Regions from separate parts of the Bacillus daqingensis genome, predicted to be linked through region 1. Evidence: riboswitches for the same ligand, from Rfam matches in the RefSeq annotation. Region 1 holds a riboswitch; each other region holds the start of a gene.
The links. A riboswitch is a leader RNA that binds a small molecule or an ion and turns the genes downstream of it on or off. The one in region 1 is predicted to bind cobalamin.
Positions count from the first base shown of each region.

Region 2: linked by a shared signal. The riboswitch ahead of ACFO4L_RS05715 (ABC transporter substrate-binding protein) and the one ahead of metE (5-methyltetrahydropteroyltriglutamate--homocysteine S-methyltransferase) in region 1 are both predicted to bind cobalamin.
Region 3: linked by a shared signal. The riboswitch ahead of ACFO4L_RS00735 (ribonucleoside-diphosphate reductase subunit alpha) and the one ahead of metE (5-methyltetrahydropteroyltriglutamate--homocysteine S-methyltransferase) in region 1 are both predicted to bind cobalamin.

Region 1 covers NZ_JBHSGK010000004.1:68,844-79,604, forward strand. The annotation lists gene ACFO4L_RS05170 (hypothetical protein) at 1-34, opposite strand, end outside; gene metE (5-methyltetrahydropteroyltriglutamate--homocysteine S-methyltransferase) at 472-2,733, opposite strand; cobalamin riboswitch at 2,921-3,100, opposite strand; gene ACFO4L_RS05180 (class I SAM-dependent methyltransferase) at 3,213-3,989, shown strand; gene ACFO4L_RS05185 (Glu/Leu/Phe/Val family dehydrogenase) at 3,982-5,202, opposite strand; gene ACFO4L_RS05190 (nitroreductase family protein) at 5,552-6,121, shown strand; gene ACFO4L_RS05195 (hypothetical protein) at 6,150-6,671, shown strand; gene ACFO4L_RS05200 (ferritin) at 6,673-7,176, shown strand; gene ACFO4L_RS05205 (ABC transporter ATP-binding protein) at 7,989-8,813, opposite strand; gene ACFO4L_RS05210 (YhjD family protein) at 9,071-9,487, shown strand; gene ACFO4L_RS05215 (LacI family DNA-binding transcriptional regulator) at 9,891-10,761, shown strand, end outside.
Region 2 covers NZ_JBHSGK010000004.1:175,592-186,352, reverse strand. The annotation lists gene ACFO4L_RS05725 (adenosylcobinamide amidohydrolase) at 1-580, opposite strand, end outside; gene ACFO4L_RS05720 (FecCD family ABC transporter permease) at 577-1,626, opposite strand; gene ACFO4L_RS05715 (ABC transporter substrate-binding protein) at 1,613-2,683, opposite strand; cobalamin riboswitch at 2,828-3,005, opposite strand; gene cobT (nicotinate-nucleotide--dimethylbenzimidazole phosphoribosyltransferase) at 3,069-4,082, opposite strand; gene ACFO4L_RS05705 (cobyric acid synthase) at 4,069-5,562, opposite strand; gene ACFO4L_RS05700 (cob(I)yrinic acid a,c-diamide adenosyltransferase) at 5,562-6,098, opposite strand; gene ACFO4L_RS05695 (potassium/proton antiporter) at 7,124-8,614, opposite strand; gene ACFO4L_RS05690 (GTP-binding protein) at 8,759-9,943, opposite strand; gene ACFO4L_RS05685 (glutathione peroxidase) at 10,088-10,573, shown strand; gene ACFO4L_RS05680 (methyltransferase domain-containing protein) at 10,705-10,761, opposite strand, start outside.
Region 3 covers NZ_JBHSGK010000001.1:160,600-171,360, forward strand. The annotation lists gene ACFO4L_RS00720 (L-lactate permease) at 1-2, shown strand, start outside; gene ACFO4L_RS00725 (Rrf2 family transcriptional regulator) at 139-579, shown strand; gene ACFO4L_RS00730 (MBL fold metallo-hydrolase) at 591-1,442, shown strand; cobalamin riboswitch at 1,619-1,800, shown strand; gene ACFO4L_RS00735 (ribonucleoside-diphosphate reductase subunit alpha) at 1,970-4,228, shown strand; gene ACFO4L_RS00740 (ribonucleotide-diphosphate reductase subunit beta) at 4,266-5,300, shown strand; gene ACFO4L_RS00745 (flavodoxin domain-containing protein) at 5,297-5,779, shown strand; gene ACFO4L_RS00750 (oxidoreductase) at 5,827-6,813, shown strand; gene ACFO4L_RS00755 (hypothetical protein) at 7,015-7,548, opposite strand; gene ACFO4L_RS00760 (VOC family protein) at 7,759-8,139, opposite strand; gene ACFO4L_RS00765 (hypothetical protein) at 8,268-8,546, opposite strand; gene ACFO4L_RS00770 (YjjG family noncanonical pyrimidine nucleotidase) at 8,707-9,396, shown strand; gene ACFO4L_RS00775 (Gfo/Idh/MocA family protein) at 9,925-10,761, opposite strand, start outside.

The DNA.
Region 1 (10,761 bases):
TGCACCAGAACCAGCGTGGGAATGTGATGTTCATCGTCCATCTCCTTCTATCAGGGATTCTACGTCCTAGCATATAATGGAGGCAGAAATCTGGTAAACCTTTTTCTGTAAATTGAATGTTTGTTGAGTGTGGTAATTAGTTGTATTTAGATGAAAGAGAAGCTCCCGGGATCAGTATCCGGGAGCTTTTCTTTGTTCTGCTGGAGGAGAGGATGCTGAATAGGGTCTGAACGGCACGGTACATGCACGAACGTTTCATTTGACGTGCGCAACTTATCAACCGCTGCTCCAATCTTTTCATCATGCAGCCTAAACTTATCAAGCTCGCGCGTCAACTTATTATTGTTATTACCATGCGTTCGACATAACGAAAAAGTTTTCATTTCGCCTATGAAAGTTTTCATTCTGCACCCGCAACTTGTCAAACGCTGCCACCAATCAAAGAAGCCCCCGGCCGCAATCGTCTCCCACTTACACGCCGCTGGTCCGGCTTGTAAGAGCTTCCCGGACGGTTTCTGCCGCCTGCTGCATATTGCGAAGGGCAGCTTCTGTTTCCGATTCATTGCGGGTTTTTAAGCCACAGTCCGGATTCACCCAAAACTGGGAGGCCGGCAGAACGCTCAGGCAGCGCTCGATCATGTCGGTCATTTCTCGAACCGGGGGAATACGGGGGCTGTGAATGTCATAAACGCCGAGTCCGATGCCCTTGTCGTACGTGCTGTCCTCGAACGCCTGAATCAGGCCGCCGTGGCTTCTCGATGTTTCAATGGAAATGACGTCGGCGTCCATGGCACTGATCGCGTCGATCATATCGTGAAAGTCGCTGTAGCACATGTGCGTATGGATCTGAGTTTCCGGCTGCGCAACAGCGGACGCGGCACGAAACGAGTTGACAGCCCAGTCCAAGTAATGGGCGCGTTTCTCCCGTTTCAGTGGAAAGCCTTCCCGAAGAGCCGGTTCATCTATCTGGATCATACCAATGCCTGCTTCTTCAAGGGCTTCAACTTCTTGCTGCAACGCTTCCGCAAGCTGATAGGCCGTCACCGATTTAGGCACATCGCTCCGTTCAAATGACCACTTTAAAATAGTTACGGGCCCGGTGAGCATGCCTTTTACCGGGCGATCCGTCAGAGATTGAGCATAAGCGGTTTCAGAGACGGTCATCGAACCTGGAGCAGATACCGCGCCGTAAATGAGCGGCGGCTTGACGCAGCGGGAGCCGTACGACTGGACCCAGCCATTTTGTGTGACGGCCATACCGTCCAGCTTTTCCCCGAAAAATTCTACCATGTCGTTGCGTTCAAATTCACCGTGCACGAGGACATCGAGCCCGATATCTTCCTGAAGCTTAATCCAGCGCTGCATTTTTTCTTCCACCATTGCACGGTAGCGTTTAGCGGATAGTTCCCCGCGCCGATAGGCGGTTCTTGCTTTTCGCATATCGGTCGTCTGAGGCAGGCTGCCGATAGTCGTTGTCGGCAGGAGCGGCAGCTGCCACCTGGCCTGCTGCAGTTCAGCGCGGCGTGAGAAAACAGGCTCTCTCATAGCGAGCTTCTCGCTGCTGCTGTCTCCTGCTGCCGGATAGCTTTTTCGGAACCTGGAAAGAGACGCCTGATGACCGTCCAGCGTGTTCTCCGGAGAGCCCGTGCAGACCTGCTTCAGCAGCTGGAGCTCCTGCAGCTTTTCGTCAGCGAAAGCCATGCCCTGCTTCAAGTCCTCGACGAAGCGTTCCTCCTGCTTAAGGGAAACCGGTACGTGCAGGAGGCTGCAGCTTGTCTGCAGGATTAATGGGTTTTCCGGACAGAGCACTTCAACGCGTCGAACGAGCTTCTGTGCTTCGTGGAGGTCGCTTTTCCAGACGTTACGGCCATCAATTACGCCGATGGCGAGCGCCGCATTCTGGTGAGGTGGATGCTGCCGCAGCTGCTGGAGCGTATCGCCGTCGTCATACATCAGATCGAGTCCGAAGGCGTGAAACGGAAGAGTGGCGAATAAATCCCAGTGCGTCAGCGATTCAAAATACGTCTGCAGCTGCAGCGGTGCCTTCGGGACTAAGTCAAGCAGCTGCTGTAGCCACTTAGCGGCCTGTCCGGCTTCTTCACGGGTCAGGGATGTGACGAGTGCAGGCTCATCAAGCTGAATGAGCGGAGCGCCGGCCTCGTGCAGTTCGCCAATCACTTTTGCATACAGCGAAAGCAGGACGGACATGCAGCTGTCGCGGTGCTCAGCCTCCAGTCCTTTCGCAAGCGTCATAAACGTATAGGGTCCGACGAGCACCGGCTTTGTCTTTATACCCGCGGCTTCCGCTTCCCGATACTGTTCAAGGGGGTAGTTGCTCGTAACGTCAGGCACCCAGCTGTCCTCCAGCTCAGGCACGATATAGTGATAGTTCGTATCAAACCATTTCGTCATTTCCATCGCAGGCGCCTCGCGCGTCCCGCGTGCGGCTGCGAAATACTGATCGAGCTCATTTCCGGACAAGGAAGCGAAACGCTCCGGTACCAGATTAAACATGAACGCCATATCGAGCATATGGTCGTAATACGAAAAGTCACCGACCGGCACCAGATCCAGTCCGCTTGCTTCCAAGCGGGTGAGCCTTTCCAGCCGGATGGCTTTCATTTTTTCCTGCAGCTCAGCTGCGGTTATTTCTTCTTTCCAGTATGCTTCAAGTGCGCGCTTCCATTCCCGGTTTTCACCGATGCGCGGATAGCCTTGTACAGATGTTTTCATGCTTCATTCCTCCTTCAAATGTATGACGCCGAGACAAACAAAAAGCCGTGCCGAAAAGGGGGAAACCCTTCCGGCACGGCAGCAGGACAAAACAGGTGTCTTTCCAGCACGAACGAAGCTTTGGCCGCACGTGTTTTGCGGCAAAGCTGAACAAGCCTGTTTCCACCTCCCTATGACCCGTAGGGCTGATGGTAAAGAACGACAGGCAGGTCTCCTGACTCAAGGATGAACACAGCCGCACCTTCCCGGAAAAAATCCAGTGGCACAGCGGCTGCTAACCTTTTACAGTGGCGGGACCGTTCCGGAGTTGCACCGGATTCCCTTTTAAGATCTGGCGAAGCAGATCACCTGTTGTTCATTACGTTATCAAGTTTGTCGTCATCATACAGGAAAAGGGAGTAAGTTGTCAAAATCATCTAAAAGAAGCGCGGCTTCATTTTTCCCATAAAAAGGATATAATAGAAGGGAGGTGAGAACACATGAGCATCCATTTTCATGATGAACGGTTAAAAGGGAGCTATAACAGCAGGGACGCCGACGCTGACTGGGTAAAAACGATGCAGGAGCTGACAGCAGGAGAAGATATCAAGCATGCCGCAGACATTGGCTGCGGCGGGGGGATCTATACGAACGAGCTGCTGAAACTTGGGGCTGATAGAGCAGTCGGCATTGATTTTTCGGAAGTAAGCCTGCGCGATGCAAAAGAACGTCATCAGCACGAGAGACGGCTCTCATTTCAGCAGGGGACCGCGGAACGAACCGGTCTCGCACGGTGCGGCCAGGATCTGGTGCTTGCCCGGGCACTGATCCATCATCTGTCGGATACAGCCGCTTTTCTGAAAGAGGCAGCACGGGTGCTGTGTGCGAAAGGGCGGCTGATCATACAGGACCGGACCGTTTCAGACTGTCTGCTTCCCGGAAGCCACGTGCACATCCGGGGTTGGCTGCTTGATTATTTTCCGCACCTTGCCGAGGTCGAAAAAAAGAGGCGTCCGAATAAAATGGACGTCCTCGAGCAGATGAAAGCTGCCGGCTTTACCGGTGTGACAGTTTTTTCTATATGGGAGAAGCGAAAACAGTTTGCAACGAGGCAGCAGCTGCTGGATGATCTTCGCCAGCGAACGGGACGGAGTATTTTACACGAACTGACAGACAGCGAGCTGGAAGCGTTTCTCGATTTTCTGCAGACGAAGCTTTCGGAAGGGGCTGTAACAGAAGCCAACCGGTGGACGATCTGGACAGGACAGGCTACTTGATCAGCCCGCGTGCCTGCATCACATCAGCAAGACGCCTGCAGGCCGTGTAATAGGCAGCACGACGGTAGGAGACGCCGGAATCCTGCTTGGTCCGGTTCGTGCGGCTGAAGGCCTGGCGCATGTAGTGCTCCAGCTGACTCAGCGCATCGGCCTTGCTCCATTCTTCCTTGCGCTCGTTCATCCGCCACTCCAGGTAGGAAACGACGACACCGCCGGCATTGGTCAGAATATCCGGGAGTACCTCAATGCCGCGTTCTTCCAGCACCCGGTCTGCATCTGCTGTTACCGGACCGTTCGCGCCTTCTGCGATCAGGTCTGCCTGGATCAGCCGGGCGGTCTCCTCATCAATAGCGCCGCCCATGGCGGCCGGGATCAGCACGTCGCACGGCACTTCAAATACGGCCGCTGACTCATGGTCTCCGCCAAGGCTGCCCGTGTCGGTTTTTTTCTTCAATACTTTCTCCACGTTTAGTCCATTCTCATCAATGATAGTGGAAGAGGAATCTGAAATCGCCGTAATGATCGCTCCTTTATCAGCGAGAATGCGGGCGCAGAACGATCCGACGTTTCCGGCTCCCTGGATGGCGACTTTCAAATTATTCAGGCTGCGGTCCTGTTCCTTGAGCCAGCAGCGAATCGTATGAACGACGCCGGCTGCCGTGGCTTCCACCCGGCCCGGGATGCCTCCGATAACCGGATCTTTCCCAGTGAAGACGGCATTATATGGATCGTGCAGATGTTTTTCGTATTCATCCAGCATCCAGCCGATTTCCTGCTGGCCGATGTTGACGTCCGGAGCGGGAATGTCCTGGTCGCGGCCGATGTAAGGGGACAGCTTACGGATGTAGGAGCGGATCACGCGCTCGCGTTCGTTATCAGACAGCTGTTTTGGATCTGCAGCAATTCCGCCTTTTGCGCCGCCGAAGGGCAGGTGCATTAAGGCATTTTTCATCGTCATCCAGGAGGCGAGCAGCGACGTTTCGTCGATGTTTGTTTCCGGGTGGAGCCGGATGCCGCCTTTACCGGGACCCAGCAGGGAGGAGTGCAGTGTACGGAAACCCTCCACCACGCGCATGTTTCCTTCATCGGATTCATAAGGAACCGAAAAGGCGAGCTGCCTCTCCGGAATGCGGAGCAGCTGCTGAAAATCGTCATGCAGCTCCAGGTGTTCAGATGCTTCGTTGATCATGGCATAGAGTTCTTGCGTGTTCATCCAATCAGCTCCTTCACAGTGTCTACTCCGGTACCTTCCCCGTCCGGAGAGAAGCTAAGCGCGGGAACGTCATCTTCGCAGGCTTCAGCTGCCGGACACGTTATTTTTTTAGAAAATTTCTGCAGATAAGGCTTGACGGTTTTGAAAAGCTGCACTATGATAAAAGAGCACCGTTAATTGATAATCATTCTCACTTTCTCGCTTCCGAAAAAAAGTATTCCCCCCTCTCTTTTTTTTTCGACACCATTGAGAATGGTTATCATTTATCGGCGGTGCCGCTTAAGATGTTAACGGGGGTGCCCGTCTGATACAATAAAGGGAAAGACTGGCAATAGAAAGAGGGATACACATGACTGATTTATCTACGATTACGCCGCTGCAAAAAGCGATACGGGAGCGGCGTTCTATTAAAACCGGATACACCGATGAACCGGTAGAAAAAACGCTGGTGATGGATCTGCTTCGGGATGCCGTATGGGCCCCGAACCACGGGCTGCGGGAGCCGTGGCGCTTCGTGTATGTGAGTGCAGAAGAAAAGGAAGCATTTGTTGAAGGGCTGCTCGGGCACTATGCAAAACGGGAGCATGAAAACCGCCGCAAGTTGTTTATGGAGCCTGCTGCCTATTTAATTGTAATAATGAAAGAAGATCCGCGCCAGAAACAGCAGGATGAAAACATGGGCGCGATTGGCTCGATGATTCAAAATTTTCAGCTGCTTGCTGCAGAACGGCAGCTCGGAACCGTGTGGAAAACGAATCCGCACATTTACGAGCCGGACGTCCGTGGCATGCTTGGCGTAAAGGCTGGTGAACGGATCGCCGGCTTTCTGCACCTTGGCTATTATGAGGAAAAAAACAAGCCGAAACGGAAAGAACCAACTCCGCCGGAAGAGCTTACGACCGATTTCTCGTCGCTTTAAAAGGCATCTGTAAAGGGAGGTGGCTGCCATGCTGACAGCCGAAGAAATGCAGGCGATGCGCGCCATGATGGAAAAAATGATGATGGAGCGGCGGATTATGCGCTGCTTTAAGGACCGGGCTGTCGAGCCGTCCGCAGTGTCGGTCAGCTGGAAGAAAGCTTCCGTGGAAATGAGTCCGGAAGCACGTGCCGAGACGCGTCTGCTTCTGTTTCACGGACCTCAGAAGTGTCCGCTTGTCAAAGAAATCATACGCGGCATGTATGAGCGTGAAGACCGCTGGCACAACCGGATGCTGGAGCTGTACGAGCAGGTGCCGATGCATGTGCTTGTGCTGACGAAACCTCGCTACCGGGACGAGGCGCTTCGTGCGCTTGGTCGCATGCAGCTCTACAGTGCGAATCAGGGAATCGGCATGATTTTAAAAGAACGGGAATACACATTTTCAAAGCAGTGGCTCGACCGGGCCGGGCGTCTTTCCGGGGAAATTCCGGCAGCCGTCCTGCACGCCGGCTGGCTGCCGGATCATTTAATTGAGAGGAGCGCGATGTAACATGATCAGCACAACACTTGTGGACGCTTTGAACGAACAGATGAACTACGAATTTTACTCCGCTCACGTTTATACCGCTACTGCGGCTTACTGCTCTGGTGAAAGCCTGGACGGTTTTGCGCAGTTTTACCTGGCACAGGCAGAAGAGGAACGGTTCCATGCGATGAAGTTTTACCAGTTTATTAACGACATCGGCGGCCGAGCAGAGCTCACCGGCATGCCCGATCCGGACAATACGTTTGCTTCTGTGGAAGAAACGTTCACCAAATCACTTGAGCATGAAAAAGAAGTGACGAAGCGCATTTACAAGCTAGCTGATCTGGCGCTGGATGAGCGCGAACATGCGACGATGACGTTTCTGAACTGGTTTATTGAAGAACAGGTGGAAGAAGAGGCGGCGTTTGATACGCTCATCCACCGGCTGAAGCGCATGGATCAAGACAGCCAGGCGTTTGAGCTGCTCGATCAGGAGCTCGGAAAACGAACCTTCAAACCAGAGGAATAAAGCAAGAGAAGCAGCTTCGGCCGTAACGGCCGGAGCTGCCAGGCTGTTGACAAAGTCAATCAGCTTACATGATTATTCTATTGATTGTATTTCCCCTCTGTTTACCGGCGGAAGCTTGCCGTGGGCTTGTCTTCAGCTATTTCTCAGGGTGACCCCTGAGAAAGGATCTTCAGACTGCGCTGATTCCACAGGCGTCCCTGCCGGACACATCGGGGAAACGGCTCTGCTTGTTGGAGAACAACGTCACAACAGACAGACGCGACTGCTTTTTTTACGTTTATCATGAATTCGATGAAGGACTGGCGTCCCTATTTAACATCGAAACGTCTGATCTGGGGGGCTATCCATATGGAACCGGATCGTGCAGGCATAACCAGGCACGTGAAACGAACTGCCAGCTGCCGACATCGTAGGATCTCGACTCCGGGAGGATCAGAACGAGGCGAAGATCCAGCGCTTCCGACAGCAGGAGGAAGCGGTTAGCTGAGCCCGTTCCCTCCGGAAAGCGAGTGTCCGCAGGGACAGGCAGATGCAACGATATTCACTTAAAATAACTTTATCCACACTCTGGCAGCTCCGGCCTGATATGGCCGGAGCTGCTTTTTTCTGTTCTGCTGTACGGGACATTAGCGGCGTGAATGAGGATCTGTTGCTTTTGGTGATGCCTGTGTTTCGTTTCAGTGTTGTTCCAGCGGCGTTAAACCTGCTGTGCAGCTTGAATCCGGAGAACAGCTTGCAGCAGGGAGTTTGTACATTTATTCTCATAAGAAAAAAACGGGCAGGGGCCCGTTTTCAGGAAAGTGTGCATACGATTATCCATTTGCAGAAGAATGAAGGATGTGCTGGTCCTGCGGACAGGCAAGCTGGTAGCTCATGCACATCGGCGTTCCGGTTACGGGATCTTTTCCGATCACAGCCTCAATTGAAAAGACGTCGCGCAGCACGTGCGGCTGCATGATTTCCTGAGCGCTCCCGTGTGAGCGGACATCGCCGTCTTTCATCGCGATTAAGTAATCTGAAAAGCGGGCAGCCTGATTCAGGTCATGCAGCACCATGACGATCGTGCGGTTTTCAAGCCGGTTCAGGCGCTGAAGCAGTTCAAGCACCTCCAGCTGATGGGCCATGTCCAGATACGTTGTCGGTTCATCAAGAAAAATGAGCTCTGTATTCTGAGCGAGTGCCATTGCAATCCAGACCCGCTGCCGCTGCCCGCCGGACAATCCGTCAACCGGCTTGTCTGCGAAAGCACTTGTGCCGGTCATCTCCATCGCTTCGTCAATCATGCGTCGGTCTTCCCGGCTCAGGCGTCCGAAGCCGCGCTGATATGGAAAGCGGCCGTAGGAAACGAGTTCATAAACGGTGAGGCCAGCCGCGCTGTTCTGCGTCTGCGGCAGGATCGCCATTTTCCGAGCGAGCTCTTTCGTCGGGATTTTCGACACCGCGGCTCCGTCCAGATAAACAGAGCCAGATGACGCCGCAAGCAGCCGCGTACACGTTTTCAGAAACGTCGATTTTCCACAGCCGTTCGGTCCGATGATCGTCGTCACCTTGCCGGCTGGAATCGCCACCGTCAAATCCTGGATGATCGGCTTGTCGCCGTAGCCGACCCGTATATGTTCTGCATGCATGGAAGGCATGAATTTGTCAGTCCTTTCCGCTTTTCATTTATTTGAGAATGATTATCAGTTTCACAATAGCTTTATCATAGTATGCACGTTTGAAAAAGTCAATTGCCCATCCGAAAAATAAATCTGAAAAAAGCTGGAGCAGGTAGCACGAGCGGATTTAGCAGCTGTCTGTCCCTGTAAAACATCGAACGCCCGTCTTGTCAGGCTTCAAACAATCGTGCTATGGTAATGGGAACATATATTCTCATGTGCGAGGGTGAGCTGCGATGAAAGCACTCATGGACGATTATGAAAAAATTTTATTTTTCCGCTATGTCGACAGCGTCTGGGCAAAACGGGCGCTGGAGCACGACCGGGAGTACGTGCGGACATCTAAATTGAAGTTTGCCGACGTCTACGAAGACTGGTTTTTTAAGCTGGAAAGCCGCAACGGAGCCTTCCTGAACGAATTGCGGAAAGAGCTGCGCGGAGCAGATATGAAAATTTGGGAGAGCGCGAAACCGACGAAAAAAGAAGTGCGCTATAAAAGCCGGTGCCGGGGCTACGAATTCAGCCACTGCATTATGGCTCCGATTTTGAAGCGCCGCGTCGAAGCACATCTGCGCCGGCTTGCCTTCGATCCGGAGCAGGACTTTAAAACGCTGCTGCACGCAGAGGCACCGTGGAAAAGTCAGCCTATGTAAGTCAAAGCCGGGGCGTCATGCTCCCGTTTTGAAAATGACGGTATCGAATGAGATAGGAGCACAGGTATACTTGGCTTTCGGCGCAGGCCGGAAGCTTTTTTCGGGAATTCAAAAAAGGGCGTGTCCTGGTTCAGAGCTACTGTAGAGGGGAAGATCGACTGAATTATCGTGCAGCTATCCAAAAAGCGACAATTGTACAGATAAACGAAGCGGCTATTTTGGAAAAGATCAGTAAAATAGAATTTTTATCGGTAAAATAATAAGTAAAATAAAGCGGATATTTTCGTAAAAAACAATTATTTTACCGATGTTTTACCGAAATTGCACTTTTGGAAGCGAATACATGGTGCTAATCTACATATATCGCAAATGAAATTTTAGTGAAAGAGGAGGTGTTTTTTACTTGGCGACAATAAAAGAAGTAGCAAAAGAAGCACATGTTTCGATTGCCACCGTTTCTCGTATATTAAATAATGATCAATCGATTGTAGTACTGGATGAAACAAGGCAGCGGGTACTGGAGGTAGCGAAAAAGCTGGACTACAAACCTCTCCGACAGCGTAGTCGAAAGCAGTACGTTAAGAAAACAATCCGGACTTGGAAAATCGGCATTCTTACCTGGAATAACACAGAGGATGACAAAGAGGATCCGTATTTTAAAGAGATTATCGACGGGATTGAAGAGCAGGCCTACGAGCTGGACATGCGCATTGTCCAGACGGTGAGACTGCGGAGAAGAACGGGTGAGGAGAAGTTGCATGAGCTGGATGGAATTATTGTCATCGGAAAATCGGTGGCAGATGATATCGCTTCCTTGTATCCCGGTAAAAATATTGTGTTTGTTGATCAGAATCCCGACAAAGCCAGATTTGATTCTGTGACGTCTGACCTTGCGCAAGCCTCAGAAAATGTGTTGAATCACCTTCTTTCACTCGGTCACCGGCGAATCGGGTTTATTGGCGGAAGAGAATTCACCCAGCGCACAGATGGGAGCGAGAAGCAGGCAGTGGACCAAAGGCTTGCGCATTATATCCGCTACATGAAAGACAGGCAGCTTTATGAAGAAGGTCTGGTTTATTTAGGAAACGATGAAATAGGCGACTGGAATTCATACGCGGGCTACCAGTTGATGCGTGAAGCACTCCGGCAGGAAAATCTTCCAGAAGCATTTTTTATTGCCAGTGATCCAATGGCGCTGGGAGCGATCCGGGCGCTTCATGAGAAAGGGTTGAAAGTTCCGCAGCATACCGCGATTGTCAGTGTAGACGATATTG
Region 2 (10,761 bases), 110 kb from region 1:
TGGCAAAGACGGTTAGTCCCTGCGTTTCCTGCCGCTCTTTCAATACGTTCAGCATGTCAAACGTATGACGAATATCAAGATGATTCGTCGGTTCATCCAGCAGAAGCACCTCCGGCTCCTGCACAAGTGCCTTTGCGAGCAGTACCCGCTGCTTTTCACCTCCGCTTAACCGGAAGAACGACGTATCGCGAAATTTTTCTGTGTCGGTCAGCGCCATAATTTCATCGATGAGCGCCCTGTCTTCCCGGCTCAGCATTTTAAACAGGCCTTTTTGAAAAGCATAGCGGCCGAGCCGGATCACTTCCTCGACAGTAAAATCGAAGGAGACATTTGTTTCTTGTGTGAGAACGGCTATTTTTCTGGCACGCTGCACTGGAGACATCGTTAACAGCGAAGCACCCTGAAGCGATACGTCTCCATGGTCTGGCTTAAGGGAACCGCTGACAAGCTTAAACAGCGTCGTTTTTCCGCTGCCATTCGGACCGAGCAGGCCGAAAAATTCTCCCTGTTTTATATGAAGGTCCATCGATTCAATGATTGGAGGGCCGCCGTAGCCGCCGCTCAGTCCGGTGATGTTCATGCCAGCTTCTTCCCCTTTCCGATGCGGTTTCTAATAAGCAGAAACGCAAACATTGGTGCGCCGATCAGCGCCGTGATCACACCGATTGGCAGTTCCTTTGGTGCAATAATCGTTCTTGCCGTGATATCTGCAAAGATTAAGAAGGCCCCTCCGATGATCATGGAAATTGGCAGCACATGCCGGTGATCTGGTCCCGTAACAAGCCTTACAAGGTGCGGGATAACTAGACCAACAAAGCCAATCGTACCCGATACAGCAACGGCCGCACCAGTCAGCAGCGACGCGCCGCCAAGAATAAACACTTTCCCGCGGCCGACGTTTACACCAATATGACCGGCAGCTTCTTCTCCGAGCGCAAGTGCATTCAGGTCCCGGTAGCGGGTGACGAGCATAATGGAACCGATAATCAGAAACGGTACGATCAGCTGCACGTAGCTCCAGCCTCTCATACCAACACTCCCATACAGCCAGTAAATAATCTGCGTCATTTCATCCTGGCTGCCGAGCGAGATAATCAGTGAAATGATCGATCCGATAAATGCACTGACGATAATTCCCGCAAGGATAATCGTTTCGATCGCCAAACTTCTGCTGCTGAGCTTTACAAGCCCGAACACAAGCATGAGCGTGAGAAACCCGCTCACAATCGATACAGCCGGGAGCGTAAATGCACCAAGTCCTACGATCGTGAGCTGGAAAAAGATAACGAAAACAGCGCCGAGGGCCGCACCGGAGGAAACGCCGATCGTATATGGGTCCGCAAGCGGGTTTCTCAGCAACCCCTGAAATGCTGCTCCGGCAAGCGCGAGAGACGCGCCAACACATAGAGCCAGCAGCACTCTCGGCAGCCTGATTTCCCAAATAATCGAGTACTGGTTGGACGGAACGTCATCCAGCAGCTGAGCGCCGATTGTTTTATCCAGAATAATATGCAAAATATGCGGAACCGGGACCGTTACGCTTGAATAAAACAGTCCAAGTGTTATCGCAGCAGCAAGAAGACCGAGGCTCCCTGCATAGTACAGCCACGCTTTATTCGAAAACATCCGGATATACAGCCTCAGCTACGGCACGGGTTCCTTCTACAAGGCGCGGACCGGAGCGCGTCACGATATCACTTTGCACATCGTGTACGTCCTCGTTTGCCACAGCAGGAACATCACTCCAGCCATCGCGGTTCATTACTTCTTCTTGAGGATCCTCCACATAGTATCCGTAGGTAGTGACAATCGTGTCCGGCTCGAGCGTGACAATTTCTTCTTCGGTCAAATTCACCCAGCCTTCATGCTCTTCCGCTGCGTTTTCCGCCCCGATCGTCTCCAGCATCTCATGCATGAAGGTGCCGGTACCAGTAGTGAAAATATCCGGAGATGGTGCTACTTCCACCCAGACGCGCTTGCGCTCTTCTTCGTCGATCGTTTCTCCAAGCTCCGCGAGCTCTTCCATGCCGCTCTCCATCTCCGCTATGAGTTCTTCTGCATTTTCTTCTGTTCCGGTAAGCATGCCGAGTGTTTCAATCGTGTCATAAGTGCCTTCAAACGATTCGGCATTCCGCACAACAACGACATCAATTCCGGCATCACGCAACTGCTCTAAACTATCATCATGACTGGAGGCGTGATAATCCGAAACGAGTGCCATGTCAGGCTCTAAAGAGAGAATGCGTTCCAAATCCATGTCCTGCGCCCCGACATTTTCAATTTCGAGCGCTTCTTCCGGATAATTGCAATACTCCGAAACCCCTACGAGTCTGTCGCCTGCGCCGATTTCAAATAATATTTCTGTATCGCTTGGCTGCAGCGTAACAATAGTTTCCGGTTCTTCGTCGATCGTCACTTCATTGCCTGCGTTATCCGTTATCGTTACCGGGAACTCTCCGGCTGTTTCATTATCCTCATCATTTTGCTCCTCGTTTGATACATTGTTCTCTGTGTTATTTGCAGCTCCTTCTTCATCTTCCGCTGCCTCATTGTTGCCAGTCGTGTCTTCGTTTGCTTCCTGATTGTCCGTGTTCGTATTCCCGTTCTCATTGTTTTCCTCTGTCCCGCATGCGCTGATGATGAGCGCGGCTGATAGCAGAAGCGGTGCCGTCATTTTTTTCATCGTTACTCCCCCATGATTATGTAGTGGAACATAAAAAAACGCCGCCCTTCGAAGGACTGCGCTGAATAAAATGCATGAAGAGAGCCGTTTCAGATTCCCGGAAATCTCCTCGTCTGCACTTCAAACAACCTTTTTCCCGAAGGTGTTTAAATCGACAGAGAGGCAGGTCTCCTGACTTACGCATAAACGGCAGCCTCACCCTTCCCGCGGAATGCAGTGGATTGTGAAATGCCTGTGCGTTTACAGTGGCGGGTCCGTGCCGGATTCACACCGGCTTCCCTTTTCATCGGCTGATGCCGACACCTCTCTGCTGACGAGCGTTACGTTTTTCAGTTCTACTTTGTATTATAGTATGGACTGCTGGAAAAAGTCTACATCTGTTCTGTCAGGCAAGGCCGATATCGGCAAACGTCGCCATTTCTTCCGTCAGCGCCTGTGCCATTTTTAGCAGAGGATAAGCAGCGGCCGCCCCGGTCCCTTCGCCGAGACGCATCCCTAAATCAAGCAGCGGTTTTCCGCCAGCTGCTTCCAGCGCCGCTGCATGACCTGCTTCTGCAGATTTGTGTCCGTAAAGAAAAAAGCGCTCTGCTCCTGGTGCAAGTTTTGCTGCAGCTATAGCGGCAACAGTTGCAATAAACCCGTCTACGAGAACCGGCTTCCGCATTGAAGCCGCGCGAACCATGGCTCCGGCCATAGCCGCGATCTCCAAACCGCCTAAATCAGCTAATATGTGAAGCGGTTCCTTCGCATCAGACCGCTTCACCGCTCGCCCGATCACCTCGATTTTATGCTTGAGCTGCTGCCCCTCTACACCTGTCCCACTGCCCGCTGCCGCTTCCGGAGAAAGTCCCGTGTACGCACACAGCAGCGCGCTGCTTGCCGTTGTATTGCCGATGCCCATATCCCCGGGGATGATAATATCTGCCTTTGAAGCTTCAACGGCGTCGGCTCCAATTTGAAGTGCCTGCTTCACTTCTGCTGCAGTCATCGCCGGTTCCTTTGCTATATTTCCGGTACCGCGACGAACGTTGCGGTTGATAGCTGCCGTATCAGCTGCATCAATCCCCACGTTATACACATAAACATTTGCTCCGATCTGTCTCGCGAGAACGTTAACCGCTGCTTTGCCGGTCACAAAATTCTGCGCCATCAGCGCGGTGACTTCTGATCCGTAAAGCGAGACCCTTTCAGCTGTCACCCCGTGGTCACCTGCAAATACAAGCACCGCAGGCTTGTCTGTCTGAACCGTTCCCTGCATGCCCGCAAGCATGACAGCAAGTTCCTCCAGTCGTCCAAGGCTTCCCTGCGGCTTCGTTAACGTATCCAGATGCATCCGCATCTTTTCAGCTGCTAGTTTATCGATCTCAGGTATGTTCTCTGCCGCTTCACGCCAGTTCATCCGTTTGTCTCCCTTCGTTCATCAGCCGTTCAATCAGCTCCATATCAAGATGTGCTTCGACTGCATCGGCCAGGCGGTCAAACGCCTTCGTTTTCTCTTCTGAAACGTTCACTCTCCGGACAGGCGGGAGCGCTTTTTGACGTCTCAAGCTGTCCAGCAGTGCGTGGCGGAATGTATCGTTATGAAAAATGTCATGCATATACGTGCCGTACACGTTGTTCACTGCCGCGCTGCTGCCATGAATCCCGCCGGATAACCACTCCGGAGCTTCGTGAACGGTCTGCCCCATGTGCAATTCATATCCAGTGAGCGAATGCACCTTACGCTCCCAGTTAACGCTCGCTGAGATACGCACTGTCGTTTTCACTGGATCCATCACCGTCTTCATATCCGGAATCACATTCAGCCCCTGACACTCTCTCAGCTCTGTATCCGCAGCTGCCGGGTCCTCGACTGTTCTGCCAAGCAGTTGATAGCCGCCGCAAATTCCGATGATTGGCATCTCTCCCGCTTTTTCTGCAATCGCTTCGTTCAATCCGTTTCTGATCAAAAACTGTCCATCGGCAACCGTCGTTTTGCTGCCTGGCAGAATAAGCAAATCAGGTTCGCCTAGCTGCTCAGGCCGCTCGACGAATCGAACAGCACAGTCCGGTTCAAACCGGAACGGGTCCAGATCCGTGTAATTGGATAGATAAGGAAAGCGAATAACCGCAATATCGAGATCCCTGCCGGCCGTTTCCCTTCCGTATGTCTCCAAGCCAAGCGAATCCTCTTCTTCCAGGCGGAGGTCCGGCAGATAGGGCATCACCCCTGCGACCGGCTTTCCGGTATACTCCTCCAGCCAGTCAAGTCCCGGCTGAAGCAAAGACTGATCTCCGCGAAATTTATTGATGATGAAGCCCTTCACACGCTTTCTGTCTGCTTTACTCAACAGTTCAAGCGTGCCAACAATCGATGCAAAAACGCCGCCACGGTCGATATCGGCTGCAAGCAGGACAGGTGCCTCGGCCATGCGGGCAATGCGCATATTCACGATTTCCCGGTCCTGTAAATTAATTTCTGCCGGGCTCCCTGCTCCTTCTATCACGATCCGCTCTGTTCTGGAGGCTAGGCGGTTATAGGCATTCGTCACCGTCTGAAGGCCTTTCTCAAAGTACTGCTCCCGATATTCCGTTGCTTCCATGGCGCGAAGAACCTTGCCGTTTACAACGACCTGCGACCGGTTATAGCCGGATGGCTTAAGCAGAATCGGATTCATGTCTGTGTCCGCTTCCATTCCACATGCTTCGGCCTGCATGCCCTGTGCCCGGCCGATTTCAAGACCATCCGCCGTGATATACGAATTAAGTGCCATGTTTTGTGACTTAAACGGCGCTGTCTTAAAGCCCTGACGCGCAAATACACGGCAGAGGCCGGCAGTCAGCACGCTTTTTCCTGCATCGGAATGCGTACCCTGAATCATCAGCGGCGCTGCTTTCATTAAAATTCAATCCCTTTAATCGCCGGAATGCCCTCATCGTAATAATGCTTCTCGGCTTCTGTGACTGAAACGAGATCAGCGGCTTCTTTTATTTTTTCGTGTGCGTTTCGACCTGTTACGAGAACGTGGACGTGCTTCGGACGATTGGTCAGTGCCGAGAGAACATCATCGAGCGGAAGCACATCGTCAATTGGAAAGGAATCAATGGCAAGCGCGTTGTTCAGCTCATCCAGAATGACGACATCGTAGCTCCCATCCAGTGCTTCTACTGCTTTCGGCCAAGCCGCACGCAGCGCTTCACGGTGTTCTTCCGGCGTTTTTGTCCACGTAAAGCCGATGCCAAGCTGCTCTACTTCAACCCCCAGCTTTCGCAGCGATATTGTTTCCCCGTATGTACGCTCCGGCGATTTGATAAACTGCAGCATTTTAACGCTCATCCCTCGTCCGGCTGCCCGAACCGCCGTTCCAACAGCCGACGTCGTCTTTCCTTTCCCGTTACCTGTCTGCACCAGCATCATGCCTCGCTGTTCTGCCATGTCAATTCCTCCTTTTATTCAGGCAGGCTGAACACCTGCATCTGCTGCGTCCTAGTATATGCGAGTTAACGGAATTTGCAAAGCTCGATGCAGAGCCTGCAAATCGAATCATGCCGGTTAAGACCTCCTTGTAAGCAACCCTGTTGTAAAAACGAACTTGAGCGGCCTAACAAAATCGTTATAACGAATAAAACGGCACAAGCGCCACGAAAGCGAAAACAGCCTGAGGCAAATACAACATAAAGCGGCTCAGATAAGCGTAAGCCCGCCGGTTGCCCGTGCTAATCGATAAAAAAGAAGGCGGACCGATGTTGATCGGTCCGCCTTTCAGGCTGTTGAAAAAGTCTATCAACTTACATGTTTATTCGTATGATTGTATTTTCCTTCTGCTTACCTAGCCTGCCGTGGGCTGGCCTTCAGCTCTTCTCAGGGTGACCCCTGTATGAAGAGAAGAAAGGAACGGGAGGATGGCGCGGCTTCACTCGGACTCAGGCTTCTCACAAGAAGCCTTCAAGACTCAGTCCGGCTCCGCTCGCGCTTTTCATGCCGTTCGCAGATCTGAACGGCACGGCATCTTCAGACTGCGCTGTTTCCACGTGTACGCCGGACACATCGGGAAAACGGCTCTGATTCGTGGAGAACAACGTCACGACAGGCAGACGCAGCTGCTTTTTTACGTTTATCATGAATTCGATGAAGGACGGACTTCCCTACTTAACATCGAAACGTTTCATCGGGAAGGTTTACCTGTATGGAAGCCGATTGTGTATGCATAGCCAGGCACGTGAAACGCACTGCCAGCTGCCGACGTCGAAGGAACTCGACTCCGGGAGGATCAGAACGAGGCGAAGATCCAGCGCTTCCGACAGCAGGAGGAAGCGGTTAGCTGAGCCCGTTCCCTCCGGAAAGCGAGTGTCCGCAGATACAGGCAGATGCAATCTTATTCACTTAAAATGACTTTATCAACCCTCTGGAAGGCGGACCGATGTTGATCGGTCCGCCTTTTCAGCAGCCGTATTCCTGAATCAGGAATACGGTGGCTGCGGTGATTTTTTCTGTTCGAGTGCCCGCTTCAGTTCTCGCTTATAGCGGGAAGCAACGAGAATATAAAGAAAATCCCCGTTTTGAATTTCTGTTTCTCCGTAAGGAGTGATTAACGTTTCATCCCTTACGATCGCGCTGATCGATGCTTTACGCGGAAAGTCAACGTCTTTTAGCTTCTGTCCTGCAATCAGTGCGTCGCCGTCCACTTTAAACTGGACCATTTCTGCATTTGCTTTCCCCATCGATATCAATTCAATGGAGTGGTGCGGGTTGTCCTTCTTCGGTCCCATGAGACCAAGCCTTTTCGCGAGCGGCGAAATCGTCGTTCCCTGCACGAGAGCGGATGTGAGCACAACGAAGAAAACGATGTTGAAGAAAAATTCACTGTTCTCCACCCCTGCCACGATCGGGAAGGTTGCCAAAATAATCGGAACCGCCCCCCGAAGACCTGCCCACGACAGAAACAGCTTTTCATTGTTTTTATAGCCCATGCCGAGTGTGGACAAATAAACGGCTGCCGGCCTCGCGATAAAGATCAGCGCTGCAGAAAGAAGCAGTCCGCCGATGATAATGTCAAGGCTGAACAAGTCTGCCGGAAAGACGAGCAGGCCGAGTAAAATAAACATCAGAATTTGCGCCATCCAGGCAAATCCTTCGTTAAATTGGAAAATAGAGTACCGGTACGTAAGCTCTGAGTTCCCGATCACGAGGGCCGCAATGTAAACCGCCAGAAATCCGCTTGCGCCCGCTGCGGATGCTGCCCCGTATGTAAGCAGCGCAAACGCTACCGAAAAGATCGGGTACAGACCACTTGAATCCAGCTTCACCCGGTTAATCGCGATCGAGGCAATTTTACCGACAGCGATACCAACGATGAGACCGATCCCCATCTGCCAGACAAATTCCGGCAGAAGCGCCCACCAGGCCGTTTCCGGAATGATAATCAGCTCGATAAAGCCAATTGTTAAAAAGACCGCCATCGGATCGTTTGTCCCTGATTCAGCCTCCAGCGTCGCGCCCATCTTCGCCTTAATGTTCCGTTCCTTTAGGGCAGCAAATACGGCAGCGGCATCGGTCGAACCGACAATTGCACCGAGAAGCAGTGCCTGCATCATTGTAATGTCAAATATGAGATACGCCGCCAGACCGACGATCCCTGATGTTAAAATCACTCCAACTGTCGCGAGGGAAATCGAAGGAAGCGCTACGGCGCGAACGGTCGCAAATTTCGTCTGCAGACCACCTTCAAACAAGATGATGACGAGGGCAAAAATACCGACAAGCTGTGCAAGCTCCGGACTGTCAAAATACACGATACCGAGGCCGTCACTGCCAACGAGCATGCCGAGAAGAATAAACAACACGAGAGACGGCAGTCCCACTCTGTTGGAAAACTTTGCCGCGAGAACACCGCTGATTAAAATAAAGGCGCTTAAAATCAAATACGTATCAATTTGAGTTGTATCAACCAAGCCGGCGTCTCCTTTCGCAGTATATATATTGCTTTATTATACCGCACCTCACCAGCTTCTGCACGGCATGAGGCCAGGCAGTCTGACAGGCTTCCTCCTACAAAAGCGGACACCCTGTAAGAAGGGTGCCCGCTTTAAACGCTTCTATTTCCCGGGAAATAGTTCTTTTAACGGATCCGTATAAACGATATCGCTCTGCATTTCTGATTTTGTCAGCAGGCAAGCATCAAGCTGCGTTTGCAGCTTCGCCTGATTCATGTGCAGTCCGATCAGCACAAATTCTGTTTTCCGGTCACCGATTCCCTCCATCCACTCGTCACGCAGATCTTTATTTTCCCGAAGATAATGAGCCTGCTCCTCCTCATCCAGCGCTGCCACCCAATAAGCAACAGGATGCAGATAAGCGGACGGACCAGCCTGAGCAAGCGAGAGCGCCATATCGCCGTAGGCGGCGCTCCAGACGATCCCCTTCATTCGCACCACCTCTTCCGGGAGCTCCTGCATCCAGTCAACGAAGCGCTGCGGATGAAACGGAGTACGACTTCTGTAAACGAAGCTCGATATGCCATATTCTTCTGTTTCCGGCGTATGTTCCTCCTGCTGAAGCTCTTTCATCCATCCGGCCGACATACTGGCTTGATCAAAATCAAACCTGCGTTCAGCCAGAAGGACATCTGCGTCTATTTTTCCATGCGTTGTACGGATCAGCTCCGCATCCGGCTGCAGCTTCCGAAGCACCTGCTCGATTTCGGTCAGCTTCTCTTCGGATACAAGGTCCGTTTTGTTCAAAATCAGCACGTTGCAAAATTCAATTTGGTCGATTAACAAGTCCGCAATATCCCGTTCGTCGTCTTCTGAAGCACCCTGCTGCCGTTCAAGCAGCGATTCTCCTGAACGAAAGTCATGCCAGAACCGGTTGGCATCCACGACGGTTACCATCGATTGAATCGCACAGAACTCGGTAAGGTCGATGCCGGTTTCCTCGTCAACGTACGTAAATGTCTGGGCAACCGGGACTGGTTCGCTGATTCCAGATGATTCGATCAAGATGTGATCTATGCCGCCCGCTTCCGCCAGCTGCTTCACTTCCTCCAGCAAATCTTCGCGCAGTGTGCAGCAAATACAGCCGTTTGACATCTCAACAAGCTTTTCTTCAGTCCGTTTGAAACCACCCTGCTCAATCAGCCCCGCATCAACGTTAATTTCACTCATGTCATTGACGATAACCGCGGTGCGCCGCGCTCCCCTCTCTGCAAGCAGGTTGTTCAGCATCGTCGTTTTTCCCGCTCCTAAATAACCGCTCAGCACGGTAACCGGTATTTTATTCATTCTGACCTCTCCTCAAATCGTAATCATTACTATTTAAACATAATTTTCTCTCCCTTTCAATGGCTGAGCAAAATAAAAGACCGTTGCGAACAGCTTCAGCTATACTGACATTGAATCTACGATGATGAAAGGAGCAGGTAACAAATGGCTGAGACTGTTTATGATTTTACGATGATCACTTCTGCAGGGGAGGAAATGCCGCTTGATACATATCGCGGACGCCCGATGCTGATCGTAAATACAGCAACAAAATGCGGGCTCGCTCCTCAATTTGAAGAGCTGGAGGAGCTTTATCAGGATTATCAGGAGCGCGGATTAGTTGTTCTTGGCTTCCCATCTGACCAATTTATGAATCAGGAGCCGGTCCAAGATGAAGAAATGGTTGCCGTTTGCAGCCGCGACTTCGGTGTTTCGTTTCCGCTTGCTAAAAAAACAAAGGTAAATGGGTCGGACGCGCATCCTTTGTACCAGCACTTGAAACTTCAGCAGAAGGGGATGCTCGGATCTGAAATAAAGTGGAACTTTACGAAGTTTCTTGTCGATGCCGACGGGCGCGTCGTCAAACGCTATTCGCCTCAAACAGCTCCGCGCAAGATTCGAGAGGATATTGAACCGCTTTTAACAAGCTGAAGCTGGTTCAAATGAAAAACGCGGGACCGCAGATACAGGCCGATGCAAGGCTATTCACCTGAACGAACGTTATCCACACATTGAAGCTCCGCCGCTCGATGACGAGCGACGGAGCTTTTAGCCGATCTGTGTCAAACAGGCCGGGAAAATAGGAGGCGGACATCCAGCGTCAGCTGGTCCGGTCCATC
Region 3 (10,761 bases), on a different contig from region 1:
AACGGTCATGCTTCGGACTATGCTTTCGAGCGGGTTCATATGCTACACTGATAGAAAGACATGGTGCTGCTTTGACAGGATACTGTTGAAGCAGCATTTACTTATGAAACAGCAGCAGGAAATGGAAGGGGAACCGCCATGCATTTAACTCAATATACCGATTTTTCACTCCGGGTGCTTATGTACACTGCAGTTCAGCCATCTGGAAAGCTGTCGCAAATCAAGGACATATCAGAGGCTTACGGCATTTCCAAAAACCATCTTATGAAGGTTGTGTATCGACTCGGTAAGCTCGGCTACATAGAGACAATCCGTGGCAGGAACGGCGGTATCCGACTTGCACGTGAACCGCAGAATATAAATATTGGCGAAGTTGTCAGACATACCGAAGACAATTTTCATTTGGTGGAATGTTTTAACAGTGAAACGAACACGTGCCCAATTACACCGGCATGCAAGCTTCAGTTTGCTCTTTCTGATGCGCTGACAGCCTACTTGCATGTGCTGGATCAGTATACGCTGGAGGATATCACCGATAACAGGGATGCACTTGCAGTCTTATTGAAGCAGCCGGACTAGGAGGAATTTTCATGCAGGAATTAAAGAAGCTCTCGGAGCGATTTTATTATCTCACACCGGTCGAAGAAACAGACAGGCCCATTCTTGGCGCAGTAGTCGGGGATAATCTGACGCTGCTGATCGACGCCGGAAACTCAGAAGCACACGTGCGTCTGTTTTTAGACGAATTAACACGAAGCGGTGTTCCTGCCCCTTCACTGGCTGTTCTGACCCACTGGCACTGGGACCATGTTTTCGGGGCGTCGGCGTTAAACCGAACGCCTGTTATCAGCACAGAGGCGACGAAAACAGAGCTGCAGCGTTTGTCGTCCTATTCATGGGAGGATGAAGCACTCGACGAGCGGGTCGAGACCGGAGAAGAGATTCGTTTCTGTGCAGAAGCGATAAAAAAAGAATTTCCAGCTGAACGTTCTATACGTATCCATATGCCGGAGATAACGTTTAACGATGAGCTGGTACTTGACCTCGGCGGAATCACTTGCCGGCTCGTTCATGCTGGCGGCAACCACGCGTCTGATCATTTGATTGTTCACCTGGCAGAGGAAGATATTTTGTTTGCAGGAGATATTACTGCTCCGAACTTATATGCATCATCCTGGCACTATACGCCAGACGAAACAAAGCAGCTTGTAAAAAAGCTGAAGCCTTTTGCTTCAGCCTGGAACGTCATATCACACTGGAAGCCCTTGTCGAAAGAACTGTTTATCGAGGAGCTGGAGCTGCTGGAGAAAACAGCCTCGTTAAGCGCTCGTGCAGGCGATGAAGCAGAACTGAAAAACTTGCTGATGGACGAATACGGAAAACCGTTGTCAGAAGAAGAGAGTCTTGCAGCGCAATATTTCATGAACGGAAAAAAGCTTTAGATGAACAACGAAACCTGCATCTTTTGACAAAAAAAGAAATATGGTCAGCTGAAGGCGGTCTATCAGTATGTCGTTGAAAATGATTTGCTATTCTGCAAGTTTCATGTTGCAAATAGCTGGGAATAGAGGTAGCATAATCAATATATTGAGTGTATAAGCAAGTAGACATCTAAATATAGCGTGCAGAAACGTACAGGTACCGCAAAAGCGGTTTAATAGGGAATCCGGTTAAAAGCCGGAGCTGTCCCCGCAACTGTAACTGCTGACGAGCAGCCGATCACCCACTGTTTTTTAACGGGAAGGGAGGCTGTAAGGATGAAGCAGAAGCCAGGAGACCTGCCGTACGTTTCAGACGTTTCTTTTCTTCGGGGATTGAGAAAGGGAATGGTGCAGCGCCGGTATGCCGGGCGTCTGTGCTGTTTCCTTTTTCGTGTCTCTTCCTCCGAAGAGGCACTTTTTTGGTTCTGCTGATTTGTGCTGCATCATTCAATATAGTGAATCATGTAGAAGAAAAGGGAGGCATTTCAATGAAATCTGCACTACAATCACGGATTCAGCTCACGATCAACGAGCTGGAAAACAACTACAAACTTGATTTATCGGAACTGAAACAGCAGGTCGAATCGAAACAGGAGGAGGAAGCGTTTGATCATGCGCTGCATACCTCCCTTAACAAGATCGCCATGGACCAGCCGGATTATACATTTGCAGCAGCCCGGTTTTACTTAACGCGACTTTATGAGCAGGCAGAGGCTCAGCGCGGTTATAAGGCTTACAGCGGGTTTTATGAACTGCTGCAGGTACTGACGGAAAAGGGAATTTACAGCTCCTCGCTGCTGCAGTCGTATTCAAAAGCAGAAATTGAAAAATTAGAAACAATAATAGAGCCGGACCGGGATCATTCATTTACATTTATCGGACTGTTTTTGCTTGCAGACCGGTATCTGGCAAGAGATCATGATAAGCAGGTGTGGGAGCTTCCACAGGAACGGTGGCTCGTAATCGCAATGGCCCTGATGCAAGATGAGCCGGCCAGTAAACGGATTATGCTCGTAGAAGAGGCATACTGGGCGCTGTCTAACCTCTACATGACGGTAGCGACGCCTACGTTAGCAAATGCAGGGAAAAGCTACGGGCAACTCTCCTCCTGCTTTATCGACACCGTCTCGGATTCGCTGGACGGCATTTACTTAAACAATTGGGATACGGCAAGACTCAGTAAGGATGGCGGAGGAATCGGCGTTTATTTTGGCAAGGTGAGAGCGCTTGGTTCGGACATTAAAGGCTTTAAAGAGACCTCTTCAGGTGTTATTCCCTGGATCAGGCTGCTTAATGATACTGCTGTAAGCGTCGACCAGCTTGGCCAGCGGCAGGGGGCTGTTGCAGTTTATTTAGATATTTTCCACAAGGATATTATGAGCGGGTTTTTGGACTTGAAGACAAACAATGGAGATGAGCGCAGAAAAGCGCACGATATATTTACGGGCGTCAGTATTCCTGATCACTTTATGAGAATGCTGGAAGAAACAGATGAAGCCGGACGCAGCAGTGGAGAGTGGTCGGTATTTTGTCCGCATCAGGTGAAGACCATCATGGGATGGAAGGATGAGAACGGCAATTCGCTCGGTCTGGAGGATTTCTATGATGAAACGGACCACCTTGCGTTTACTGAAAAATATAAGGAAGCCTGCGCGCATCCGATGCTTCCGCGGAAGACGTACCGTGCGATGGATATCATGAAACGCATCATGATCGCTCAGCTGGAAACTGGAACGCCCTATATGTTCTATCGGGATGAAGTGAACAGAGGCAACCCGAACAAAAAGGCAATGGGCCGTACCTCGATATTCTGCAGCAACCTTTGTACCGAAATCGCCCAAAATATGTCCGCCTCAGAAATCACTGATGAATATGTGGCGGAAGACGGAAGTATCGTGATCGTGCGAAAGCCGGGTGAATTCGTCGTCTGCAATCTCTCCTCTATCAACTTGGCTGCAGCCTGCAGAGATGATGTGATTGAGCGGACGGTAGCTATACAGGTAAGAATGCTCGATAATGTTATTGATTTAAATACGCTTTCTGTCGGCCAGGCACAGGAGACGAATAAAAAATACCGGGCCGTCGGTCTCGGAACATTTGGCTGGCACCACGTACTTGCTGTGAACCATATTGACTGGGAATCAGAGAACGCGGTAGCTTTCGCGGATGACCTGTATGAACGGATTGCGTTTGCCGCTGTTCAGGCAAGTGCAGCGCTCGCAGAGGAGAAAGGAGCTTATCCTGCTTTTCGGCACTCAGAGTGGGAAAATGGCCGGTACTTTGAGCGGCGGGGCTATACGTCAGACCGCTGGCTGCAGCTGAAGCAGAAAACAGCTGAGACAGGAATTCGAAACGGCTGGCTGATGGCGGTCGCCCCAAATTCATCAACGGCAAAAATTGCCGGTTCGACAGATGGCATTGATCCTGTTTATGCACTGGAGTACGCGGAAGAAAAGAAAAATTTCAAGCTCAAGGTTACACCGCCGGACCTTACGCATCATACGTACCCATATTACAACAGGGCCAGGCATGAGCTGGATCAGCACTGGAGCATCCGCCAAAACGCAGCGCGTCAGCGCCATGTCGATCAGGGAATCAGCTTTAACTTGTATGTCCGCCACGATATTCACGCAAAAGACCTGCTGCAGCTGCACATGGAGGCTTGGCGTCAAGGGCTGAAAACGACCTATTATGTGCGCAGCACGTCCCAGGGAGAAATTGAAGAATGCGAAAGCTGTCACTCCTGATTGCAGGAGGCAGCAAAACGAAAGGATGGAGCATACGATGACATTGACAAAAATGAAGCTGCTTGAGCCGGATCACGCGAATAAATCGACCGGCATTATAAACGGACGAGCTTCCGGCATTTTAAACTGGAACGATATCGCCTATCCGCAAATGTACGATATGTACCACGTTTTACTGTCTAACTTCTGGAAAGCGCAGGAGATTAACATGCAGGACGATATTAAACAGTGGGACGCCTTGTCTGACGCAGAAAAGGAGATTTTTTTAAAGGTCAATACGCAGCTGGCTTCACTCGACAGTCTGCAGACACCAACGATGTCGATGGTGCTTGATTATGTAAGCGATCCGAGCTTTAAAGCAGTATTTGCCGTGATCGCGCAGCAGGAAGCCGTACACAATGAATCGTACTCTTATGTCCTGAGTTCTCTCGTTTCCACCGATGAACAAAGAAAAGCATTTGATGACGCAAAAAATGATCCGCTCGTCCGAAAGCGAAATGCCCTTATTCTGGATTCCTATGAACGTTTCAGGAAGAACCCCTCACCTCAGCGTTTATTGGAGCTGTGTATTAACTCTGTCAATCTGGAAGGAATTTATTTTTATGCTGGATTTGCATTTTTTTATCACCTCGCCCGCAATCAAAAAATGGTCAAAACGAGTACGATGATCAGCTACATTCAGCGTGATGAAATGCAGCATGCCTATTTCATTTCCCAATTTATCCGAATTCTGATGGCTGAAAACGAAGAGCTTCGGACAGAGGAAAACGAAGCATTTATTTATGACACGATCGCTAAGGCGGTTGAGCTTGAAAAAGAGTGGGCCGCTGTCCTTTTGAAGGACATAAAAGGCATTGATACGAATGAATATGAAGCATATGTGGAATACCTCGCAGATAAGCGGTTCAGGCAGCTCGGTCTTTCCAACCTGTATCATCGTTCAGAAAACCCAATGCCGTGGATTCAAGTATTCAGTGACGACATGATGAATGAAACAAAATCAGATTTCTTTGAGCAGAAATCCAGAGCCTATACAAAAGTAACGGAGCAAAACGGGTTTGATGAGCTGTGATCGCGGTTCTTGTTCAATCGATGTCGGGGAATACGGATGAGCTTGCAGATTTAATTATTCAAAAGCTTCATGAGCGAGGCTGGTATGCAGAAAAAACGGCCGTTCGTGATCTGCCGGATGAATTGGATTTGCACCAAATCGAGGGGATTCTGTTCGGGACGTATACGTGGGGAAACGGCGAGATTCCCCGTCACATGAAGCCTGCACTGGATCGGATCAAATCACAGGATTTAACTGCAACGCCATGCGGCATATTTGGAACAGGTGATTCGTTCTATCCACATTTCTGCGGTGCGGTGGATCGGCTTCGTTCCTTATTGAAGCTAGTAACCGGGGCAGAGCCTCCTGTTCTGAAAGTGGAGCTGCTGCCCCAGCCTGATGACGAAGAGCGGATTGCTTCCTTCGTTCAGGCATACATGGAACATGTTGAATCGGTAAAGCAGTCACATTTTCAAAAACGGCAGGAATTGACGCGATGAAAGCGAATACACTGTAGAGAAACCAAAATCTGCAGAGGAGGCTCATCATGTCAGAACAGTTTTATGCGTTTCAGACTGAAGGAGAGGGAACGGGGTCACTGATTCAGCGGAATAAAGAAGACCTTCCTCAAGGAGAAGTACTGATTAAGGTTCATTATTCAGGTGTGAATTATAAAGACGGGCTTGCGCTCCATAAAAAAGCGAAAATTGCAAAGGACTATCCGATGGTACCTGGGATCGATCTGGCGGGAACCGTTGAGCATTCGGAATCTCCCGATTTCAGTAAAGGCCAACGGGTGATTTGCACGAGCTATGATCTCGGCACTGCCCACGACGGGGGCTACAGCCAGTTCGCGAGGGTGCCGGCTGCCTGGGTTGTGCCTCTTCCGGAAAACCTGTCTCTGCGTGAATCAATGATTATCGGCACTGCCGGTTTTACTGCAGCTTTGTCGATTCATCGTCTGGAACAAAATGGCCTGACCTCTGAAGATAAGCCGATACTGGTTACGGGAGCTTCAGGAGGTGTCGGCTCCATGGCTGTTGATATGCTGGCGGGAAGAGGCTACCATGTTACAGCGAGTACAGGACGTCTTGAAGAAGAAGCTTATTTGAAAAAGCTCGGTGCAGCAGAAGTGATTGGTCGGGAGGAGGTCACTCCTGAGAAGATCCGGCCTCTCGATAAACAAAAGTGGGCAGCAGCAGTAGATCCGACAGGAGGAAGCGTACTCGCGGCTATTTTAAGCAGCGTGAAGCAGCATGGAAGCGTTGCTGTATCTGGGCTTACGGCCGGGGTAGAAGTACCGACGACGGTGATGCCCTTCATTTTGAGAGGGGTGGATTTGCTTGGAATTGACTCAGCATACTGCCCGATGCCGCTTCGTAAAGAAGTCTGGTCCAGATGTGCTGGCAGCTTGAAGCCGTCCCATATGGAAGAAACAGCGACAGAGATCGGACTTGACGGGATTCAGCAGGCTCTTCACGATATTCTTAAAAGCAAAATCAGAGGCCGCGTGATTATCGACGTACAAAGGTAAGTGCTCCCTTTGCGTGTAGTGGCCAGCCGCATGCTATCGAAACAGCAAACGTAACGCCGGAGGTCTGGATGCGACCTCCGGCGTTACGTTCTGCGTTCCATCGAGAAGTGCGTTCCATTCAGGACTTTATTATAGGTGTTAAAAGCATCTTAACGTGCCGTAAAGTCCGGTCGTAGCGTCCACCTGGAAAGCTTGGACGCATTACGTAGGTTGCCGGCCTCCCTGGCTCTTTCTTGAGCGGAACAGATCCTGAAGCTGATCTTTTATCTGAAGCGACTGATTCTCAAGCTCTCGCAGCCGGGAAGTATTCACCCGGGGCTCGCGCCCGGTTTCCTGATGCTTCATGTCATCAATCAAGTAGAGGAAGAAGCCGTTTAAAAGCGGAATCCACCAGCCATTTAAATGATAATCGACGCTGTGTTCCTCCGGTTTAATGCTTGAGAGCGTAACGGTAGCAACCTTGATGCCGTCATCCTGGCCGAACTTGCCGTCAGCACCGCGTAAGTGCACATAAATATTCACGTAGTTGGACAGCGGAAAACGAAAAACAAGCAAAATATCGCGTGAGGCCTCATAAAAGACATAACGTCCCATTGAACCCGCACCGCCTAAAATGTCAGTCGCATCCATAAACGAATCCCGTTCCTGTACGGCCTTAATGATGTAAGGAGAATCTGTAATGCGGAATTCCGGAATCTGCCAAGTCTGATACGTACGGTAAAACAGTCCAAACATTTGATCATCATTCCTCCCTGCAGCCCGCGGAGGCTGAGAAGCAGGTTACAGTCATAGCAGCTTAGAAAGAGTAGGTGGTAGACCTCTGCAAGGCATGATTTCAGTTTACGTACAGTTTACCATACCCGGTTTAAGGCCTGTATCAATCTGCTTATTAAAAAATAGCTCTAAGGAAAGGGGCTCTTCCCTATCCATAGAGCTATTTGCCCGTCAGAGGGAAGGGTCTTCGGTAACTTCCAGCAGTTCGACCCTGTTGCCAAACGGATCACGGAATTCGAAGCGTTCCATTCCGGGGACAGGGACCGATTCTTCCGGCACAAGGCCTTGTGCTCGAAGTGTTTCTTTCCAAGCTTCCAAGCCGGTTACTTCATAAGCAAGATGTGCTTTCGTTGCGCTTCTTGCATCCCCGTCTTCTGTACCTACGTGAACCTGCAGGTTTCCGGCGTGAAGCCAAAACCCGCCTCTGCCTTTTAGAGCTTCCGGTTTTTCCATTTCCTCTAAGCCAAGCAATTCACAGTAAAACTGCCGGCCTTCCTGTTCACGTCCTTTAGGGATCGTAATTTGAGCATGGTGCAATCCTTGAATCTGCATCGATTGAATTCCTCCTCATCGTGGTAACGTTTGAACAGCCAGTGGCGTTAAAACAAGGGGCATACACTTTTCTTTTCTGGGCATGCTTCATCAAGCGTTATTTCCTCTCAAATGAGGAAATAAGGGTACTATTGCTGGGCAGGAGTTCCTTGAAACATCCAAGCAAGATAGAATGCGATGATGATATACGCGGTTGGAAGCATCGTAACGACGATCCCCCACGTTCTCATACGCGGCTTTGTCTGCCAGATGATCCCTGTGATCCATATTGCAGCAAGCAGGAAATAATACCATCTGGAGGGTATGAGCCGGGATTCTTCAAATGCAGCTCCGCTCATCCAAATCACAAATACAAAGACAACAGCACCCGTCAGGATATTGCTGATATAACGGAGCAATCGAATCATAGGCGGCCTCCTGATTCATTCGGATATCGAATGATACATCCTTTATTCTAACGCAATTGGCAATAAACGGATATAGCGAACGTGAAACGGCAATTCTCAAAGAGAACCTAACATGCGTATGGTATACTAAACGAAAATCAAATGCTGCAGGGGGAACAGGATGAGAACGATGTTATTCGATTTGGATGATACGCTGCTCGATTTTAAACGATCAGCTGAGCAGTCGCTTCATCAGGTTTTTCACGCATATGGATTACCGTTTAATCAGGACGTTCGTGATTACTATCAGAAAACGAATCGTTCCTTATGGGAGCAATATGAACAAGGAAAAGTAAAAAAAGAGTATGTGATTACCGAGCGGTTCAACCGAACCTTCGCTGCCTTTGGGAAAAAAGGATCCGGGGAACGGGCAGACCGGATGTTCCGTCAGGGGCTGGAAGAACATGTATACTTAGTCGACGGTGCCGAACAAATACTGGATTATCTGTCGTATCATGCAGTGATCTGTGCGGTGACAAACGGGATAGGCGATACACAGAGGCGCAGGCTTAAAAAAGCAGGCCTGATGGACCAGTTTGATCAGCTTTTCATATCCGGTGATATTGGCAGTGCGAAACCGTCCAATCATTTCTTTGATCACGTTTTTGCAGTACTCGATCAGCCAGACCGCAGTCAGACTGCTATCATCGGCGACAGCCTGGCAGCCGACATTGAAGGTGGCTTTCGTGCGGGAATAAAGACGGTCTGGTTTAATCCGGAGCAGCATAAGGTTCCTCACAACGCAGATGCAGAGATTCATCGGCTTCAGGAGCTGGAAAAGCTCGACTTCACTGTACAGAAACCTATGTAAAAACAGGCTTTCAGACTGTTGAAGAAGTCTTTCAACTTACATGTGTAAGCGAAATGACTCTGCTTGTTGAAGAACAACGTCATAACAGGCGGACGCGACTGCTTTTTTTCCATTTATCATGAATTCGATGAAGGCCTGGCATCCCTATTTAACTTCGAAACGTCTCATGGGAAGCTCTATCCGTATGGAAGCCGATCGTGCCTTCATAACCAGGCTCGTGAAACGTATGATCAGCTGCCGGCATCGAAGGATCTCGGCTCAGAACGAGGCGAAGATCCGGCGGACAGCAGGAGGGAAAGCCGAGCTCGTTCCCTTCAGGAAGCGAAATTCCGCAGCTACAGGCAGATGCAATGATATTCACTTTAATTGACTTTATCCACGCTCTGGAAGCCCGGACTGATTACAGGTCCGGGCTTTCCTGCTTTTGACTATGTTTCGTTTGAAACACAGAATGGAGGAGGATGAAAAAACAGATTGATTGAATGGTCCCTGTGCAGCACACGTCCGGCCAAGAAACCGTGTTGATGATCAGCCTTGTTCTTGAGATGCATATACTGCTTCAATCACCTTCATGTTGTTATGTGTACTCTCCGGTGTGTAGACCGGCTCCGTACCATCGAGCAGACACTGGGAAAAATGCTCCACCTGGAGAGTGAACTGATTGCCTGCAAACGATCTGCGCTCTATTTCCTTACCATTTTCATCTTTTATGATGACCAGGCCTTCGCCGTTATCTGGATTCTGATCCGGGCGGAACGCATAGGGGACTTCTATCCGGCCTTTCGTTCCGGACACTTCATACCGGTTCAAAGCAGACTCGTTAAAGCTGCAGTCGATAACGGCATCAATTTCCGGAAACGTTAGAATCGCAGAGGTAGAAATATCTACTCCTGTTTCACTCTGCCTGCGCCCTGTACCGACAACCGCCTCCGGCTCCTGATCGATAATGTGCCGGCAGGCATGTACGCAGTAACAGCCAACATCATAAAGGCTGCCGCCGCCTAAGGAAGAATCCAGCCGAATGTTCGAGCTGGTCAGATCCAACGGGAATGAAAAGGAGGCACGCATTTTTTGAATCGTACCGATCGTCCCTATAGCGATCTGTTCCTTTACATAGCTGTGCTGCGGATGAAACTGATACATAAATCCTTCCATCCACGTCATACCGGTTTCTTTTCCTGCCTCACGGATCTCACGGATATCGTCAGAAGTAACGGCTGCAGGTTTTTCTACCAGCACATGCTTGCCGTGATGCATGGCTTTTATGACCCATTCCTTATGAAGGGCATTTGGGAGGGGAATATAAACAGCGTCTACTTCAGGATCATTCAGAAGCGCTTCGTAGGAATCATGATGGACTGCGGC